DNA from 2 places in the Thauera sp. GDN1 genome. Region 2 is predicted to be linked to the other one. Evidence: predicted binding sites of a transcription regulator. Region 2 holds the regulator's gene; the other holds the start of a gene.
What was found. The regulator sigma-54, encoded in region 2, starts transcription at its own class of promoters, with help from an activator protein. The targets are predictions, from matches to a motif close to TGGCACGCTTNCTGCTNA.

Region 1: CKCBHOJB_RS02265 (TorF family putative porin) is a predicted target of sigma-54. The motif match lies at 2,988-3,005, and genes of this name have one in related genera.

Annotation. Positions count from the first base shown of each region.
Region 1 covers NZ_CP097870.1:514,974-521,841, forward strand. Annotated here, with positions in the region: gene CKCBHOJB_RS02245 (thioesterase family protein) at 1-77, shown strand, start outside; gene CKCBHOJB_RS02250 (cupin domain-containing protein) at 85-459, shown strand; gene amt (ammonium transporter) at 523-1,854, opposite strand; gene glnK (P-II family nitrogen regulator) at 1,869-2,207, opposite strand; gene CKCBHOJB_RS02265 (TorF family putative porin) at 2,235-2,942, opposite strand; gene CKCBHOJB_RS02270 (accessory factor UbiK family protein) at 3,205-3,456, shown strand; gene CKCBHOJB_RS02275 (YifB family Mg chelatase-like AAA ATPase) at 3,592-5,094, shown strand; gene CKCBHOJB_RS02280 (multidrug effflux MFS transporter) at 5,150-6,346, shown strand; gene CKCBHOJB_RS02285 (rhodanese-like domain-containing protein) at 6,365-6,757, opposite strand.
Region 2 covers NZ_CP097870.1:3,520,930-3,527,797, forward strand. Annotated here, with positions in the region: gene thiL (thiamine-phosphate kinase) at 1-776, shown strand, start outside; gene CKCBHOJB_RS16170 (phosphatidylglycerophosphatase A) at 816-1,298, shown strand; gene CKCBHOJB_RS16175 (nicotinamide-nucleotide amidohydrolase family protein) at 1,303-1,800, shown strand; gene recA (recombinase RecA) at 1,995-3,032, shown strand; gene recX (recombination regulator RecX) at 3,049-3,498, shown strand; gene lptB (LPS export ABC transporter ATP-binding protein) at 3,485-4,207, shown strand; gene CKCBHOJB_RS16195 (RNA polymerase factor sigma-54) at 4,229-5,686, shown strand; gene raiA (ribosome-associated translation inhibitor RaiA) at 5,704-6,027, shown strand; gene ptsN (PTS IIA-like nitrogen regulatory protein PtsN) at 6,164-6,649, shown strand; gene hprK (HPr(Ser) kinase/phosphatase) at 6,618-6,868, shown strand, end outside.

The DNA.
Region 1 (6,868 bases), 860 kb from region 2:
CGTCGACGCGGATGAGCTTCCTCGACGTCGAGGGCAAGCTGCTGGCCACCGCTTCGGCGGCCTACATCGTGTCGTGAGTGCCCGATGAGCCCGATCGATGACGCTGCGGCCGGCGATCGCCCGGCCGCCCGGCCCGCCGCGAACCTGCTCGCCGACCTGCCGCCGCCCGCCGGCAGTGAGATCTTCCAGACCCTGTTCGCCAACCCCGGCTGCCGCGTCGAGCGCATCGTCTCGCACGGCCACGCCACCCCGCCCGGCGAATGGTACGACCAGGACGAGGACGAATGGGTGGCGCTGCTGCGCGGCGAGGCCGTGCTGGCGTTCGCCGACGGCGAGACGATGGCGCTGACGGCGGGGGACTGGGTCGGCATCCCGGCGCGCCGACGGCATCGCGTCGAATCGGTGTCGCAGGATGCGGTGTGGCTGGCGGTGCATTGCCGCGCCGGCGCGTCCACGTAAAAACGGCGCCCCGAAGGGCGCCGTGCAAGCTCGGGGTCCGAGGCGGACCCCGGCGAGGGACGCTCAGTAGCGGTAGGCGGTCTCGCCGTGCGCGGTGGTGTCGAGGCCCTGGCGCTCGTCCTCTTCGGCCACGCGCAGGCCGACCAGCAGGTCCGCGACCTTGTAGGCGACGAAGGCGACCACGGCCGACCACACGATGGTCACGATCACGCTCCAGGTCTGGATCCACACCTGCGAGGCGATCGAGAAGTCCTCGGCGCCGGTGCCGCCCAGGCCGGGGGCCGCGAACACGCCGGTCAGGATCGCGCCGACGATGCCGCCCACGCCATGCACGCCGAACACGTCGAGCGCGTCGTCCGCACCCAGCATGTGCTTGAGCCCATTGACGCCCCAGATGCAGATGAAGCCGGACAGCGTGCCGATCACGATCGCGCCCATCGGGCCCACCGAGCCGCAGGCCGGGGTGATCGCCACCAGGCCGGCGACCGCACCCGAGGCCGCACCCAGCATCGAGGGCTTGCCCTTGAGCAGCGCCTCGCCCAGCGACCAGGCCAGCACCGCGGCGGCCGTGGCGACCAGGGTGTTGATGAAGGCGAGCGCGGCGCCAGAGGTGGCCTCGAGGTTGGAGCCGGCGTTGAAGCCGAACCAGCCCACCCACAGCAGCGAGGCGCCGACCATGGTCAGGGTCAGGCTGTGCGGCGCCAGCGATTCGCGACCGTAGCCGATGCGCTTGCCCACCATGTAGGCGCCCACCAGGCCGGCGATGCCGGCGTTGATGTGCACCACCGTGCCGCCGGCGAAGTCGAGCGCGCCGTCCTCCAGCAGGTAGCCGCCCGGGCCCCACACCATGTGGCAGATCGGCAGGTAGCACAGCGTGAACCAGATCACCGAGAAGATCAGCACCGCCGAGAACTTCATGCGCTCGGCGAAGGCGCCGACGATCAGCGCACCGGTGATGCCGGCGAAGGTGGCCTGGAAGGCGATGAAGGCGAACTCGGGCAGCTTCACGGTCTCGGTGAAGGTGTCGGCGAGCGATTCGATCGTCACCCCGGACAGGAAGACCTTGTCGAGCGAGCCGATGAAGGGACTCGCCTCGGTGAAGGCCAGGCTGTAGCCGTAGATGGCGAACAGCAGCGCGTTCAGCGAGAACACGGTCATCACCTGCATCAGCACCGACAGCATGTTCTTGGCGCGCACCAGGCCGCCGTAGAACAGTGCCAGGCCGGGCAGGGCCATCATCAGCACGAGCAGGGTGGCGGTCATGATCCAGGCCACATCGCCCTTGTTGACCTCGACCGCCGCGGCAGCCGCTTCCTGGGCGAAGGCGCCGCCCGATGCGCCGGCGAGCGCGCCACCGACGGCGACCGCGGGCAGGAGTGCGAAGAGTTTTTTCATTTTCCGGTGCTCCCTTACAGCGCGTCCGTGCCGGTCTCGCCGGTGCGGATGCGGATGGCCTGTTCCAGCTCGAAGACGAAGATCTTGCCGTCGCCGATCTTGCCGGTGGCGGCGGACTTCTCGATGGCCTCGATCGCCTGGTCGAGGATGTCGTCGGGGATGGCGGCCTCGACCTTCACCTTGGGCAGGAAATCGACGACGTACTCGGCGCCGCGGTAGAGCTCGGTGTGGCCCTTCTGGCGGCCGAAGCCCTTGACCTCGGTGACGGTGATGCCCTGCACGCCGATGGCCGAGAGCGCCTCGCGGACCTCGTCGAGCTTGAAGGGCTTGATGATGGCGGCGATGAATTTCATGGTTTTCTCCGGTTCTCTGGGGGCGCGTCAGAAGGACTTGCTGACCGACAGGATCACGCGCTCGTCGGCGAGGTCGGCGTTGTCCACGTCGGTGTCGACGTAGTGCAGGCCGAAGTTGAAGCCGCCGTATTCCTTGGCGAGGCCGAGCTTCCAGTCGGTGTAGTCGTCCTGGCCCTTGATGTCGCTGTAGCCGACGTGGGCGGACAGGGTGATGCCGTAGCCGACATCCACCGCCGCGCCCAGGTCGTAGTACTGGCTGCCGTCCGACTTGTCGTAGCCGAACAGGTCGGTGAAGGCGTACGAGTACTTGAAGGACAGGAATTCCCACGACAGGCCGAGATAGCCTTCCAGCGTGTTCGGGCTGTTGTAGGGCTTGGGATAGCTGCCCGGGTAGTAGTACTGCAGCAGACCGACGTCGTAGCCGATGGCGCCGACCGTGCCCTTGTAGCCGCCGTAGAGGTCGAGCTCGAGGCTGTTGCTGACCTCGCTGTTGCCGTCGGACAGCCAGGACACGTTCGAGCCCCACACGCCGGCGTAGAGCCCGCTTTCATGGGCGTAGTCGAAACCGCCCTGCAGCGCCGGGCGCTCGTCGGTCTGGCTCCAGCCGCGATAGGCGTAGTCGGAGACGAGGCCGACGTTGGCGGAGAAGGGGCTGTCCTCGGCGTGGACGCTGCCGGAAAAGGGCAGGGCGGCGAGAAGGGCGGCAAGCGTGGCGGTGATCGAGGTCTTGGTCATGGTCTGCTCCTTGGGAAGGGGGTCGGAATGTCTGACGACAATCCCTTAGCAGATCGTGTGCCAGCTTTTCGGATGCCTTGTGTGCTGCGGGTTTCCGGCCTTTCGTGAGGAGGGATGCTGCGCTGCGCAAGCGAAGCCATGGACGAAACCGGGGTCCCATGCACCGTCATGGTGCATGGCATGCCCGGCGGAGGGCGATTCCGGTGCGGCGGCCCCCGCGTGCTAGACTTCGCGCCGTTTTCACATCTTCCTGCAGGCGATCATGAGCACTCCCCGCTTCCTCGACGAAATCGGCGCCAAGCTTTCCGAACTCGCGGCCAACAGCCCGGTGCGCGACATCGAAAAGAACGCCAAGGCCATGCTCGGCAGCGCCTTCGGCAAGCTCGACCTGGTCACCCGCGAGGAATTCGAGGTCCAGCGCGAGGTGCTCGCCCATGCCCGCCAGAAGCTCGCCGAGCTCGAGGCCCGCGTCGCCGAGCTCGAGGCCAGGCTGGCGCAGGGCGACAAGGCCTGAGTTCCGGCGCGGACGAAGGCCGCGCGCGTCCGCCGCGCTGACCGGCATCGGCGCGCGTCGATGCTGATCGAATAAGTTCTTTGTCATGCACGGTGTCTCCGCTAGACTGGCGCTCCGTCCGGTCTGGAGATACCCATGTCGCTCGCGCTCGTGCGCGCCCGTGCGCTGGAAGGGCTGGCTGCGCCCGAGGTCACCGTCGAAGTCCATCTTGCCAACGGCCTGCCGGCCTTCAGCCTGGTCGGCCTGCCCGACACCGAGGTGCGCGAGGCGCGCGACCGCGTGCGGGCGGCGATCCAGTCCTCGCAGTTCGAGTTTCCCCAGCGCCGGATCACGGTCAATCTCGCCCCCGCCGACCTGCCCAAGGAGGGCGGGCGCTTCGACCTCGCGATCGCGGTCGGCATCCTGGCCGCGTCCGGCCAGGTGGCGATGGCGCGCATCGACGGGCTGGAGTTCTGCGGCGAGCTGTCGCTGACCGGCGACCTGCGCCCGGTACGCGGGGTGCTGGCTGCGGCCCTGGCGGCGACGCGGGGCGGGCGCGGCCTGGTCTTTCCGCAGGGCAATGCGGCCGAGGCGGCGCTGGCGCGGCGGGCGCAGGCGCTGCCGGCCGCCAGCCTGCTCGCGGTGTGCGCGCATCTGAACGGCCACACCGCGCTCGAACCGCTGGCCGAGGCCGGCCCGCCACCCGCGCCGGAGGCGGGCGTCCCCGACCTCGCCGACGTGCGCGGGCAACTGCAGGCGCGGCGCGCGCTGGAGGTCGCCGCCGCTGCAGGGCATTCGCTGCTGCTCTTCGGGTCGCCGGGTACCGGCAAGTCGATGCTGGCGCAGCGCCTGCCGGGCGTGCTGCCGCCGATGAGCGAGGAGGAGGCGATCGAGGCCGCGGCGGTGGCCTCGATCGAGGGCGGTTTCGACCTGCGCGCCTGGGGGCGGCGCCCATTCCGCGCGCCGCACCACTCGGCTTCGGCGGCCGCGCTGGTGGGCGGCGGCGCGGTACCCCGGCCCGGCGAGATCTCGCTGGCGCACCGCGGCGTGCTGTTCCTCGACGAACTGCCCGAATTCGACCGTCGCGTGCTCGAGTCCCTGCGCGAGCCGCTGGAGACCGGCACCATCACCGTGTCGCGCGCGCGCCGGCGGGCGGAATTCCCCGCGCGCTTCCAGCTCGTCGCGGCGATGAATCCCTGCCCCTGCGGCCACCATGGCGATCCGCTGCGCGCCTGCCGGTGCACGCCCGACCAGATCGCGCGCTACCGCGCCCGCCTGTCGGGGCCGCTGCTCGACCGCATCGACCTGGTGGTCGAGGTTCCGGCGCTCTCCCCCGAAGCCCTGGTGCAGGCGCCGGCGGGCGAGGCCTCGGCGGTGGTGCGGGAGCGGGTGCAGGCCGCGCGTGCGGTGCAGCTCGCACGCCAGGGCTGCACCAACGCCGAGCTGCCCGCGGGCGAGGTCGAGCGCCACTGCCTGCCCGATGCGGGCGGCGAAACCCTGCTGCGCCAGGCCATGCAGCGGCTGAAGCTGTCGGCGAGGGCGTATCATCGCGTGCTCCGAGTGGCGCGCACGCTGGCCGACCTGGCCGGCGCCGGGCGCCCCGCCGCGGCGCACATCGCCGAGGCCATCCAGTATCGCCGCACCCTCGACCGCGGCTGAGCCGCCGCCTCGCGGGGTGCGGGCTTGGCCGCGGCACACAGCCGACAAGGCCCAGATGACCAGGACACCCTCACGCGATCGCCTCGCCTTCATGCTGGCGATGCTCTCCGCCATCGGTCCGTTCGCGATCGATGCCTACCTGCCCGCGTTTCCGCACATCGCCGCCGCGCTCGGCGCCACCCGGCTCGAGGTCCAGCAGACGCTCACCGTCTACATGGCGGCGCTGGCGCTGATGGTGCTGTGGCACGGTGCGCTCGCCGACCGCTTCGGCCGCCGTCGCGTGCTGCTCGCACTCACCGCGCTGTTCGCGCTCGCCTCGCTGATCTGCGCGCTGGCGCCGAGCATCGAGTGGCTGTGGGTGGGACGGGCGCTGCAGGGGGTGAGCGGCGGCGCCGGGGTGGTCGTCGGCCGCGCGGTGGTGCGCGACCTGCACGAGGGGCCGCAGGCGCAGCGCCTGATGTCGCGGGTAATGCTGATCTTCGCGCTCGCCCCGGCGCTGGCGCCGATGGTCGGCGCCGGCCTGCTCGCGCTCGCAGGATGGCGCTCGATCTTCGTGTTCCTGGCGGCTTTCGGCGCCTTCCTGAGCTGGATGGTATGGCGCTTCCTGCCCGAGACGCTGGATGCCGAGGCGCGCCAGCCGCTGCACCCGCTGAACCTGCTGCGCGGCTACGCGAGCGTGTTCTCCCATCCGGCCTTCATGTTGCTGGCAGTGGCGATCGCGCTCAACTTCAACGGCTTCTTCGTGTACGTGCTTTCGGCGCCGGTGTTCATCATCGAGCACCTCGGCCTCGGCAGCGGCGGCTTCATCTGGCTGTTCGGCCCCGCGGTCACCGGCATGATGCTCGGCTCGGTGCTGTCCGAGCGGGTGGCGGGGCGCTGGTCGCAGGTGCGCACGGTGGCGACCGGCTTCGCGCTGATGTTCCTCGCGCTCGCGCTCAACCTGGGGGTGTCGGGGCTGCTGCCGGCGGGGGTGCCGCAGTCGGTGCTGCCGATCGGCCTGTTCGCCTGCGGCATGTCGATCGCGATGCCGGCGATGAGCCTGCTCGCGCTCGAGCTGTTCCCGACCCGGCGCGGCATGGCCTCGAGCTGCCAGAGCTTCCTGCAGATCGGCCTCAATGCGCTGACCGCCGGTCTGACCGCGCCGCTGCTGTGGGGCAGCCCCCTCAGCCTGGCGGGCGGCATGGCGATGTTCGCCACTGCCGGCCTGCTCGCCTGGTTGCTGTGGACGCGCCTGCCCCCGGCGCGGCGCTGAAGGCGCACGCGCCGGGGTTCAGCACTGCTCCCAGGGCAGGCCGTCGTGGCGCCAGCCGCTGACCGAGTTGCGGTGGTGATGGGCGTCGAGCTCGCCCTCGAAACCGTACATGACGTTGTACACGGTGGTGAAGCCGGCCTCGAGCAGTGCATTGCCGGCGAGCTCGGAGCGGTTGCCCGAGCGGCAGATCAGCACCAGCGGGCGATGGCCGCCGTTGCCGGCGAGCTTCTTCACCTCGCCGACGAAGTTCGGGTTCACCTCCCAGTCCGGGCCGTCGTTCCACGACACGTGGATGGCGCCGACCGGATGGCCGACGAAGAGGTACTCGATCTCGCTGCGTACGTCGATCAGCAGGGCGTCGGGGGTGGACTGCAGCAGCTCGTAGGCCTCGGTCGGGGTGATGTGCTTCATCGCCTGTCTCCTTCTTGTTGGGTGCAGGATTATATTCTGAACAACCGATCCGCTCGTGCAGGACGGGCGCGCGTGCCGTAGTGGTTGGCCCTGATGTTTCCCCCGTGGCGC
Region 2 (6,868 bases):
GGAAGACGCTGGCGGTGAATGTGTCGGATCTCGCCGCGATGGGTGCCGAGCCGCGCTGGGCCTTTCTCGCGCTCGCGCTGCCGCGGGCCGACGAAGCCTGGATCGCCGCCTTCGCGCACGGCCTGTTCGCCTGCGCCGATACCCACGGCATCGATCTCGCCGGCGGCGACACCACGCGCGGACCGCTGACGCTGTCGGTCACGATCCTCGGCGAGGTGCCGCAGGGCGCGGCGATCACCCGCGCCGGCGGCCGCGCCGGCGACGAACTGTGGGTCTCCGGCCAGCCCGGCATGGCCGCACTGGGCCTGGCCACACTGAAGGGCGAGATCGAACTTGCGGCCGCGGGTCGCGCCGCCTGTATCGCCGCGCTGCAGCGGCCGCAGCCGCGCGTGGCGCTCGGGCGGGCGCTGCGCGGGCTGGCGAGCGCGATGCTCGACGTCTCCGACGGCCTGCTCGGCGACCTCGGCCACATCCTCGAATGCTCCGCCACCGGCGCGATCGTGGACATCGGCGCGCTGCCGCTCGACGCCCTGCTCGAGGCCGGCGCCGATGCCGCGCTGGCGAAGCGCTGCGTGCTCGGCGGCGGCGACGACTACGAGCTGCTGTTCGCCGCCCCCGCGGCGCGGCGTGCGGACATCGAAAGCCTGTCGCGTGCGCTCGGCATCCCCCTGCATCGCATCGGCGCCCTGACCGCCGAGCCGGGCGTGCTCCAGCTGCGCGAGCGCGATGGCCGGCTGGTCCCCGGCGCGCGCTCGGGCTACGATCATTTCGGCTGAGCCACACCGGCCTCTCCATCCACGACAAGACACCCGCCCATGCGCCCCACCGCCCGCCTGATGATGAGTCACCCCGCCCATTTCATCTCCCTGGGCTTCGGTTCCGGCCTGTCGCCGTGGGCGCCGGGCACCATGGGCACGCTGCTGGCCTGGGCGCTGTATCCGCTGATCCGCACCCCGCTGTCCGAGTTCGTCTTCCTCGCCCTGCTCGCCAGCCTGTTCGTCGCCGGCGTGCTGGCGGCCGACCGCACCGGGCGGGCGCTGGGCGTGCCCGACCATGGCGGCATCGTCTGGGACGAGATGGTGGCGACCTGGCTGGTGCTGCTGTTCACGCCGACCACGCTGCTGTGGCAGGCGGTGGCGGTGGCGCTGTTCCGCTTCTTCGACATCGTCAAGCCGCCGCCGGTGCGCTGGGCCGACCGCAGCTTCAAGGGCGGCTTCGGGGTGATGTTCGACGACCTGGTCGCCGCCGGCTACACCCTGCTGGCGCTCGCCATCCTGGTCGCCCTGTTCGGCAGCTGAGGCCATGATGGACTCGGAACTCGAAACCCTCGCCCGCCGCGTCGGCGAGGCCCTGGCGGCGCGCGGCTGGCAGCTGGCGAGCGCGGAGTCCTGCACCGGCGGCTGGATCGCCGAGGCGGTCACCGCGATCGGCGGCAGCTCGGCGTGGTTCGACCGCGGCTTCGTCACCTACTCCAACGCAGCCAAGATGGACATGCTCGGCGTGTCCGCGCACACGCTGGCCACGCACGGCGCGGTCAGCGAGGCCACCGTGGGCGAGATGGCCGAGGGCGCGCTCGCACGCAGCCTCGCCGACGTGGCGGTCGCGGTGTCCGGCGTCGCCGGGCCGAGCGGGGGCTCCCCCGCCAAGCCCGTCGGCATGGTGTGCATCGGCTGGGCCGCGAAGACGGCACCCACCCGCTGCCTGACCGTGCATTTCGCCGGCGACCGCGCGGCGGTCCGCCGCCAGACCGTGGTCCGCGCGCTCGACGGCATCCTGCAGCTGGCAGCGCGGGAACCCTGAGCGCACAGGGCCACTTGCGCCGCAACTATTCCTTTGGCATTAATACGGCACGCCGGCGTCCGCGCATCACGGCGCGGGACGAAAAGTCATTGTCTGTAAATCCATACAGGCATTAAACTGGCGCCATGCACGAGGCGGGCCGCACGCCTGCAATCTTTGTGCCATAATCAGCTCAACCTACAGGACCCACTCCCATGGACGACAACAAGGCCAAAGCCCTCGCCGCCGCGCTCTCCCAGATCGAGAAGCAGTTCGGCAAGGGATCGATCATGCGCATGGGCGACGGCAACGTCGAACGTGACATCCAGACCGTCTCCACCGGCTCGCTCGGACTCGACATCGCGCTCGGCCTCGGCGGCCTGCCGCGCGGCCGGGTGGTCGAGATCTACGGCCCGGAATCGTCCGGCAAGACCACGCTGACGCTGCAGGTCATCGCCGAGATGCAGAAGCTCGGCGGCACCGCGGCCTTCATCGATGCCGAGCACGCGCTCGACGTCGGCTATGCCGAAAAGCTTGGCGTCAACATCGAGGACCTGCTGATCTCGCAGCCCGATACCGGCGAACAGGCGCTCGAGATCGCCGACATGCTGGTGCGTTCGGGCGGCGTGGACATCGTCGTCATCGACTCGGTCGCCGCGCTGACGCCCAAGGCCGAGATCGAGGGCGAGATGGGCGACCAGCTCCCCGGCCTGCAGGCGCGCCTGATGTCGCAGGCGCTGCGCAAGCTCACCGCCAACATCAAGCGCACCAACACCCTCGTCATCTTCATCAACCAGATCCGCATGAAGATCGGCGTGATGTTCGGCAGCCCCGAGACCACCACCGGCGGCAACGCGCTCAAGTTCTACGCCTCGGTGCGCATGGACATCCGCCGCACCGGCACGATCAAGAAGGGCGACGAGGTGGTCGGCTCCGAGACCCGCGTCAAGGTGGTCAAGAACAAGGTCTCGCCGCCGTTCAAGGAGGCGCACTTCGACATCCTGTACGGCGAGGGCATCTCGCGCGAGGGCGAGATCATCGACCTCGGCGTCGAGCACAAGATCGTCGACAAGTCGGGCGCCTGGTACGCCTACCAGGGCGACAAGATCGGCCAGGGCAAGGACAACTCGCGCGAGTTCCTGCGCAACAACCCGGCGCTGGCGCGCGAGATCGAGAACAAGGTGCGCGTCGCCGTCGGCCTGCCCGAACTGGCGGCTGCGGCGCCGACCACCCCGGCATCCGCCGAGGCCTGAGCGCCGGACGTCGAGCATGGGCGAACCGAGCCTGCGTGAACGCGCCCTTCGCCATCTCGCCCGGCGCGACCATTCGCGCGCCGAGCTGGCGAAGAAGCTCGCCGCCCATGGCGACGCCGAGGAGATCGAGGCGGTCATCGAACGCATGGGCGAGCTCGGCCTGCAGTCCGACAGCCGCTACGCCGAGGCCTTCGTGCGCGGCAAGGCGGCGCGCTTCGGCAGCGGCCGCCTACGCAGCGAACTCGCCCGCCGCGGCATCGACCGTGACCTGATCGACGAGGCTCTCGCCACCGAGTGCGTAGAATCGGAAGCGGAGCGCGCCCGTGCCGTGCTGCGCGGCCGTTTTTCCACGCCGCCGGCCGATGCCCGCGAATGGGCGCGCCAGGCGCGCTTCCTGCAAACCCGCGGCTTCGCGCCCGACCTGATCCGCAAGCTGCTGAAAGAGCCCTACGATGAGTCTGCTTAAGGTCGCCGGCCTCCAAAAACGCTACAAGGCGCGCACCGTGGTGCACGACGTCGGCTTCGAGGTGGGCTCGGGCGAGGTCGTCGGCCTGCTCGGCCCCAATGGCGCCGGCAAGACCACCTGCTTCTACATGATCGTCGGCCTGGTGCGTGCCGACGGCGGCCAGATCGGCCTCGACGGCAAGGACCTGACCCACCTGCCGATCCACGCCCGCGCGCGCCTGGGCCTGTCCTACCTGCCGCAGGAAATGAGCGTGTTCCGCAAGCTCACCGTGGCCGAGAACATCCAGGCCGTGCTCGAGCTGCAGGGCCTCGACAAGCGCCAGGTCGGCGAGCGCCTGGACGAGCTGCTGCACGAGCTCGGCATCCACCACCTGCGCAACAACACCGCCATCTCGCTGTCGGGCGGCGAGCGCCGGCGCTGCGAGATCGCCCGCGCGCTGGCCACCGATCCGCGCCTGATCCTGCTCGACGAACCCTTCGCCGGTGTCGACCCGATCGCGGTGATCGACATCCAGAAGATCATCCGCTTCCTGAAGGAACGCGGCATCGGCGTGCTGATCACCGACCACAACGTGCGCGAGACGCTCGGCATCTGCGACCGCGCCTACATCATCAGCGAGGGCCGCGTGCTGGCCAGCGGCCAGCCCGGCGAGATCATCGAGAACGAGCGCGTGCGCCAGGTCTATCTCGGCGAACACTTCCGCCTCTGAGGGCGCGCACCGAAAATCGCGATGAAGCCCAGCCTCCAGCTCAAGCTCTCCCAGCACCTCACGCTGACGCCGCAGCTGCAGCAGTCGATCAAGCTGCTGCAGTTGTCGACGATCGAGCTGAACCAGGAGATCGAGCGCATCCTCGTCGACAACCCGATGCTCGAGCGCGAGGACGGCGACGGCTCGGACTTCGCGCCCGCGCCGCCCGCGGGCAGCCCGCCCGAGCGCGAGCAGGCCCAGGAAGCCGCAGCCGAACCGCCGGCCGGCGAGGGCGAGCGCCGCGAAGGCGGCGAAGGCAGCAGCGAGGACGAGGGCATCGACTGGTCCAATGTCGGCACCGGCGCCTCGAGCCGCAGCGAGGGCGACGACGACGACGTCGACTACCAGGACCTGCAGGCTTCGGGCATCTCGCTGCGCGAGCACCTCGACCAGCAGGTCGCCCTGTCCCAGCTTTCCGATCGCGACCGCGCGCTGGTGCGCTTCGTGATCGAGGCCCTGGACGACGACGGCTACCTGCACCAGCCGCTCGAGGAGCTGCTGCAGCTGCTGCCCCCGGAATCCGAGGTCGACCTCGACGAGCTGACGATCGCGCTGCATCACGTGCACAACCTCGAGCCGATCGGCGTCGGCGCCCGCAGCCCGCAGGAATGCCTGGCCCTGCAGCTGCGCGCCCTGCCGCCGGACCCGATCCGCACGCTCGCCCTCGAGATCGTCACCCGCCACCTCGAGCTGCTCGCCGATCGCAACTTCGCCAAGCTCAAGAAACTCACCGGCTGCGACGACGACGAGCTGCGCGCCGCCCAGGCCCTGATCTGCAGCCTCGACCCGCATCCGGGCTCGCGCTACTCCAATGCCGAGACGCGCTACGTGCTGCCCGACGTCGTCGTGCGCAAGCTGCGCGGGCGGTGGACCGTGAGCCTCAACCAGGAGGCGATGCCGCGCCTGCGCATCAACCGCCTCTATGCCAGCCTGCTGCAGCAGAACCGTGCCCAGGGCGGCGGCCTGAGCGGTCAGCTGCAGGAAGCGCGCTGGCTGATCCGCAACGTGCAGCAGCGTTTCGACACCATCCTGCGCGTGTCTCAGGCCATCGTTGACCAGCAGCGGCAGTTCTTCGATCATGGGGACGTGGCGATGCGGCCACTCACCCTCCGGGAGATCGCAGACCAGCTCGAGCTGCACGAATCCACCGTATCGCGCGTCACCACGCAGAAGTACATGGCGACCCCGCGCGGCGTATTCGAACTCAAGTATTTCTTCGGCAGTCACGTCGCCACCGATACCGGTGGAGCGGCATCCTCGACGGCGATTCGCGCGCTGATTCGCCAGCTGGTGGATGCGGAAGACAGCAAAAAGCCGCTGTCCGACGCCAAGATTGCAGAAATTCTGGGCCAGCAGGGTATCGTGGTCGCGCGGCGAACGATCGCCAAATACCGCGAATCCCTCAATATCCCGCCGGTCAGTCTGCGCAAGTCCCTCTGACAACAACAGGAGTTACCATGAACCTGAACATCACCGGGCGTCACGTCGAAGTCACCCCCGCCATCCGCGACTACGTGACTTCCAAGCTCGACCGCGTCATCCGCCACTTCGACAACGTCACCAGCGTCGGCGTGATCCTGTCGGTCGAAAAGCTCAAGCAGAAGGCCGAAGTCACCCTGCACGTGCGTGGCAAGGACATCTTCGTCGAGAGCGACGATGCCGACCTCTACGCGGCCATCGACGCCATGACCGACAAGCTCGACCGCCAGGTCCAGAAGTACAAGCAGAAGCAGTCGGACCACAACCACGAGACGCTCAAGCACCAGGAACCGGAAGCCTGACGCCTTCGTTACAGCCCCGTGTCCGGGGTGTGGTTATAATGCGCGCGTTTTCACGACGCGACTGCCACGCGCCCCGGACCGGCTGCCCACACTGCGTGGCATCGGCACAAGGGGCGCAGCGCGAGCCCACCAGCGAATGAGCCTCATATCCCAACTCCTGCCACTGTCCAACGTGGTGGTCGATCTCGACGCGAGCAGCAAGAAGCGCGTCTTCGAACAGGCCGGACTGCTGTTCGAGAACAACCAGGGCATCGCCCGCAGTACCGTCTTCGACAGTCTCTTCACCCGCGAGCGCCTCGGCTCCACCGGGCTGGGACAGGGCATCGCGATCCCGCACGGCCGCATCAAGGGCTTGAAGGACGCCGCCGGCGCCTTCCTGCGCCTCGCGGCCCCGGTCCAGTTCGACGCCCCCGACGGCCGCCCGGTCAACATGCTGTTCGTGCTGCTGGTACCCGAGCAGGCCAACGAAACCCACCTCCAGCTGCTGTCCGAGCTCGCGCAGATGTTCAGCGACCGCGAATTCCGCGAGGCGCTGCAGAACGCGCCGGACGCGGCCCACATCCACCGCATGTTCCTGACCTGGGGCGCCGATGCGGCAGACCAGCGTAGCGCGGCTGTATGAGGCCCATCGCGAAAGCCTGAGCCTGACCCACGTCAGCGGGAACCTCGACGCGCGCCTGTCGGTGGGCGACGAGCAGATCTGGCCCGCCGACCTGATCGGCCACCTCAACCTGATCCACCCGACGCGGCTGCAGATCCTCGGCACCGCCGAGCTCGCGTGGGCGCAGCGCCAGTCCAACGAGAAGGTCGCGCGCCACCTCAACGAGATCCTCTCCGCCCG